Regions from separate parts of the Ensifer adhaerens genome, predicted to be linked through region 1. Evidence: predicted binding sites of a transcription regulator. Region 1 holds the regulator's gene; the other holds the start of a gene.

Region 1 (3,070 bases):
GAGTCCGACGGTCAGTACGTTAACATTCAATTACTAGACGCATGCGGCGGACCTAGTCACCAAAAGAGTTATCGCGTTTGCAGCCTCGGGGTTCAGCCGGGGTGCGGTGAGGGATTCTGCCATCCCCAACGCTGAGAACGGAGAGTGCAGAAATGAACTGGACTGACGAGCGGGTGGAGAAACTGAAGAAGCTTTGGTCCGAGGGCCTGAGCGCTAGCCAGATCGCGGCACAGCTCGGCGGTGTCAGCCGCAACGCTGTCATCGGCAAGGTTCATCGCCTGAGCCTCCCGGGACGCGCCAAGGCTGGCGGCAGCACCACCGCTGCGGCCCGTCCGAAGCGGCCGACCTCGGCCCCGCGCGCACCGAACTACGCCGCGCGCGTTGCGACCCGCACCGTTGCCCGCCCGTCCGGCGCCACGGTTCTCAAGGAAGAGATCGAAGTCGATCTCGTGGCAGAGCAGGATTTCAGCATCAGCACCGACGTGGTCGTGCCGATGTCGCGCCGCCTCGAGCTGACCCAGCTCACCGAGCGCACCTGCAAGTGGCCGATCGGCGACCCGCTGAAGGAAGAGTTCCACTTCTGCGGCAATGACTCGCCGGAATCCTCGCCCTATTGCAGCTTCCATGCACGGCTTGCCTACCAGCCCTCGGCCGAGCGCCGTCGGATGCGCTGAGGCGCCGCACGGGAACAAAAGGAAAAGGGGCCGACTGGCCCCTTTTTTATTGGCTTCAAGTCGTCTTTCTCAGCTCTCGAGCGAGTATCCGGCGCCGCGGACCGTGCGAATGACGTCGGGCATGGTCGAGAAGTTCAACGCCTTGCGCAGGCGGCCGACATGGACGTCGACGGTGCGCTCATCGACATAGATGTCATGACCCCAGACCCCGTCCAGCAGCTGCGAACGCGAAAAAACGCGGCCCGGAGAGGACATCAGGAACTCCAGCAGGCGGAACTCCGTCGGCCCCAGGCGAACTTCGCGGCTACGGCGATGAACGCGGTGGGTTTCCCGGTCGAGCTCGATGTCGCCGCAGCGCAGCAACGTCGAGAGCACTTCAGGCTTCGCCCGGCGCAGCATCGCCTTGACGCGAGCCATCAGCTCCGGCGTCGAGAACGGCTTGACCACATAGTCGTCTGCCCCGGTCGCCAGACCACGAACGCGCTCGCTCTCCTCGCCGCGCGCCGTCAGCATGATGATCGGCAACCGCTCCGTTTCCGGGCGCTGGCGCAGCCGACGGCACAGCTCGATGCCGGAGACGCCGGGCAGCATCCAGTCGAGAATGAGGAGATCGGGCAGACGTTCCTGAAGCCGGATCTCCGCCTCGTCACCTCTGAGGATCGTATCGACGTCGAAGCCTTCCGCTTCCAGATTGTAACGCAGCAGGACGCTCAGCGCCTCTTCGTCCTCGACCACGGCGATTTTTGGCAACATCAGGTAACCACTCCTTACCGTGAGTGCCGTGTGGGTCCAGTGGACCGTCCGGCGCTCAGACACTCTAAATCTGGAGCACAACCGCCGTTTTCAAAGACGGTGCGAAAGCCGCGTGCTTCAGATACAGGAATTCGGGGCCGCGACCGGAGCCGCGACCGGATGATATTCATGGGGCATGCATTGCGAACGCGCGTTCGGCGCTAGAAAGGGATGGAGAAGAGTGTAGGCAGCTTCCCCTCGCATCCCGCTCCAACCTAGTCGTTGACCGAGCCCAACGTCGACGTGTTGTCATCCTTCGGACGCTCGCCTTCCGGCTGGGCACCCGTCGCCATGTAGTAGATCGTCTCGGCGATGTTGGTAGCGTGGTCGCCGATACGCTCGATGTTCTTGGCGCAGAACAGAAGATGCGTGCAGGGCGTGATGTTGCGCGGGTCTTCCATCATGTAGGTCAGCAATTCGCGGAACAGCGAGGTGTAGATCGCATCGATCTCCTCGTCGCGCTCACGGATGCTGTTGGCCTTTTCCGGCGAGCGCGAGGCGTAGACGTCGAGCACTTCCTTGAGCTGCACCAGAGCGAGCTCAGCAAGGTGCTCGAGACCGCGTGCGAGCTTGCGCGGAATGCCGGAACCGGCAACCGCGATCACGCGCTTGGCGGTGTTCTTGCCGAGGTCGCCGACACGCTCCAGATCGGAGGCGATGCGGATCGACCCCATGATCTCGCGAAGGTCGGCGGCGACCGGCTGGCGCTTGGCGATCGTGACGATCGCCTTCTCGCCGATCTGGCGCTCGGCATCGTCGAGAATGGTGTCGTCCGAGATCACCTTCTGCGCCAAAGCCAGGTCGGAATTGACCAGGGCGCGAACGGATTCGGCAACCATCTGCTCGGCAAGACCGCCCATCTCCGAGATGCGGCGCGTCAGGTACTTCAATTCTTCGTCATAGGCGGACATGATATGCATGGACATGATCGTCGATCCTTACAGGCGCTTTCCAGTTACTGTTGCAGCCGTAATTGGCCTCAGCCGAAGCGGCCCATGATGTAATCCTGGGTGCGCTGGTCATCCGGATTGGTGAACATCTTGTCGGTGTCGTTCTCCTCGACGAGATTGCCGAGGTGGAACATGGCGGTGCGCTGCGAAACGCGGGCGGCCTGCTGCATCGAGTGGGTCACGATGACGATCGTGAAGTTCGTGCGCAGTTCGTGGATGAGTTCCTCGACCTTGGCGGTCGCAATCGGGTCGAGTGCCGAACAGGGCTCGTCCATCAGGATCACTTCCGGGCTAACGGCAACGGCGCGCGCAATGCACAGTCGCTGTTGCTGGCCACCGGAAAGCCCCGTGCCCGGCTCGTGCAGGCGGTCCTTGACCTCGTTCCACAGACCGGCCTTCTGCAGACTGGTCTCGACGACCTCGTCGAAATCCGCCTTGGTGCGGGCAAGTCCATGGATACGCGGACCGTAGGCCACGTTGTCGTAAATCGACTTCGGAAACGGGTTCGGCTTCTGGAAGACCATGCCGACGCGAGCGCGCAGTTCGACGACGTCGATGGTCGGATCGTAGATGTCGTCCTCATCGAGCGTGATCTTGCCGGTGACGCGGCAGTTCTCGATGGTGTCGTTCATGCGATTCAGCGTGCGCAGGAAG
Region 2 (3,070 bases), 690 kb from region 1:
CGTCGCTCCGCTCCTTCGGGCACTTCGGGCGCCGGCGCCGGCGCCGTGGCACCGGGCCAGATGAGGCCGGTACCAACGATCATCACCAGCAGTGCGAACGCGACCGGCAACGGCTCGAATGGCGAGGTCGCGGCGATGTAAGCCAGCCCCCACAGCCCGATGCCGATATTGGCCAAAGTCGGAACCACGGTCCAGCTGCGCAGCCGCGAGGCAGAAAGCGTCGCCAGCCAGACGACCGAGAGAAAGCCGAAAAGCACCCAGGGGCGCGGCTCGCCGCTCGAGACCAGCGCCGGCGTTGCGAGCGAGGCAAGCAGGCCGAGGCCGGCGAGCGCCTGCCCGTGCAGCAGCGACAGGCCAACGGTCGCCAGCGAAATCGCGGCCAGCAGCACGAATGCCGTACCTGTGCCGATATAGCCGTAGATGCCGTAGGCCGCATAGGCGACCCCGAAGAGAGTGACGGCACCGGCGGCAGTCAGGATGCCGGGGATCATCGCATTCTGGAATTCATTGGCGATCACGGGCACCGCGCGCCTGCGGATGACCTCGCCTGCCGCCATCAGCAAGAGGCCGAAAAGGGCAGCGAGCGTCAGGCGAACCGCGGGGCTCAAGAGACCGGCATCGATCGAATATTTGACCATGAAGACGCCGCCGAGCGCGAGCGCGATGCCACCGACCCAGACGGCCCAACGCGCGCCGAGACGGCTTTCCAGGCTTTCGGTCTGACGGGGCGCCGCCGGAACCGGCTGTGGCGCTTCCGTGCTGGCAACAATCGTCTCTTCGACTTCGATATCCGCCGCCTTCTCCTCGCCACCGAAGATGCGGGCGCCCTCGGCCGCGCTGGCCGCTAGGTCGCCGCCGGTATCCTCGACCGTCTCCGGTTCCACCGGCAATTCGGGCGCGGCTGCCAGCTCTTCGCTCGTTGATTCGCCATGAATGCCTTCGCCCGAAGAGGCCTTCAGCCTTGCGACCTCCGCCTTCAGCGCGGCGATTTCGGCCCCCAGTCGCTCGGCCGTCTTGCGACCGCCGGCGAAGGCGGAAAGAGCGAGGATAAAGGCAACAAAGGCAAAGAGTTCGAACATGTATTCCCCTGACGGTCGCACTGGCGTGCTCGGCGCAACCATACAAACTTTTGCGCGGTCACCAAATCCATAGACGTCCGAGCGCTGTAATCTCTTCACGGAAATGTCGCAGAACTGTCACCGGGCAGCTGGTACAGGCGGATGAACACCGCTGTCTCGCGCGGTGGTTTCCATCGTTCAACAGGAGACCCGATCATGGACAAGCATCTCGCCCAGACGGAAGAGACCGAATTCAAGACGCTGACGGAACGCAGGGAAGAGCTGGAAGACATCGGCCACAACTGTTCCACCAACCCGACGATGGGCGACATCATCCATCGCCGCTTCTCGCGCCGCTCCTTCATCGGCGGCTCGCTCGCAGTCGCCGCGATCTCGACGACGGTCAGCCCGCTCGCTCTCCTGACTGCTGACGAAGCACGCGCCGAGGAAGGCTCGCGCTTCGACTTCACCGAGATCGAAGCCGGCGTCGACGAGAAGCACCATGTCGCCGAAGGGTATGACGCGGATATCCTTTTGCGCTGGGGCGACAAGATCTTCGCCGACAGCCCGGAGTTCGACCCGAAGAACCAGACGGCCGCCGCCCAGGAAAAACTCTTCGGCTACAACAACGACTATGTCGGCTTCATCCCGCTCGAGGGTAGCGCCGACCACGGCCTCCTGGTCGTCAACCACGAATATACCAATGCCGAGCTGATGTTCCCGGCCTTCGCCAGCGTGGTGAAGGAAAAGGTAACCAAGGACGGCAAGGAGGTCGAAGAAGAGAAGGTCGTTCTCGGCGAGTATACCAAGGAACTGGTCGACATCGAGATGGCGGCACACGGAGGCACGATCATCGAGATCCGCAAGGTCGACGGTAAGTGGCAGCCGGTACTCGACGGCAAGAACAACCGTCGCATCACCGTCAACACCGCGATGCAGATCACCGGCCCGGCCGCCGGTCACGACCGCCTGAAGACGCCGTCCGACCCGACCGGAAAGAAGGTGTTCGGCACGCTCAACAACTGCGCCGGCGGCGTCACCGCCTGGGGCACCTACATGATGGCCGAAGAAAACTTCAACGGCTATTTCGGCGGCGAGATCGCCGAGGACCATCCGGAATACAAGCAGCTGAAGCGCCTGGGCGCACCGGGCGGCCAGTACGAATGGGCGTCCTTCTACGACCGGTTCGACGTTTCCAAGGAGCCGAACGAAGCCAATCGTTTCGGCTGGATCGTCGAAGTCGACGCGCTGGATCCGACGTCCGTGCCAAAGAAGCGCACCGCCCTAGGCCGCTTCAAGCACGAAGGCTGCGAATCAATCGTCAACAAGGACGGTCGCGTCGTGCTCTATTCCGGTGACGACGAGCGCTACGACTATGTCTACAAGTTCGTAACCAAGGGCACCTTCAACCCTGACGACCGCGCCGCCAACATGGACCTCTTCGACGAGGGCACGCTCTATGTCGCCAAGTTCGACGAAGACGGTACCGTCACCTGGATGCCGCTGACGCACGGCGAGGGCCCGCTGACCGAAGCCAACGGATTTGCCTCGCAGGCCGACGTGCTGATCAACACCCGCCTTGTCTCCGACGCGCTTGGTGCCACCAAGATGGACCGTCCGGAAGACGTCCAGCCGAACCCCAAGACGGGCAAGGTCTACGTGATGCTGACCAACAACACGAAGCGCAAGGCAGAAGAAGTCGACGCCGCCAACCCGCGCGCCAAGAACGCCTTCGGCCACATCGTCGAGATCACCGAAACCGATGGCGACTTTGCCTCGCTGAAGAGCCGCTGGGACGTGCTCCTGAAGTGCGGCGACCCTGCTGTTGCCGAGGTCGGCGCCTCGTTCTCGACCGCGACCACCAAGAACGGCTGGTTCGGCATGCCCGACAACTGCGCGATCGACACCGACGGCCGCCTCTGGGTTTCGACCGATGGCAACAATGAGAAGGACACCGGCCGCGCCGACGGCATCTGGGCGATCGACACGGATGGCGCCGCCCGCGGCACGTC

The links. Region 1 encodes PhoB, which activates phosphate uptake and scavenging genes when phosphate is short. Its sites were predicted from a motif close to TGTCATNNANCTGTCAT; they were not measured.
Region 2: a site for PhoB is predicted at 1,184-1,200, ahead of LAC81_RS04115 (PhoX family protein). Genes of this name have one in related genera too.

What each region holds. Positions count from the first base shown of each region.
Region 1 covers NZ_CP083349.1:154,417-157,486, reverse strand. The annotation lists gene LAC81_RS00725 (GcrA family cell cycle regulator) at 153-674, shown strand; gene phoB (phosphate regulon transcriptional regulator PhoB) at 744-1,427, opposite strand; gene phoU (phosphate signaling complex protein PhoU) at 1,682-2,395, opposite strand; gene pstB (phosphate ABC transporter ATP-binding protein PstB) at 2,446-3,070, opposite strand, start outside.
Region 2 covers NZ_CP083349.1:844,755-847,824, reverse strand. The annotation lists gene LAC81_RS04120 (DUF2339 domain-containing protein) at 1-1,079, opposite strand, end outside; gene LAC81_RS04115 (PhoX family protein) at 1,275-3,070, shown strand, end outside.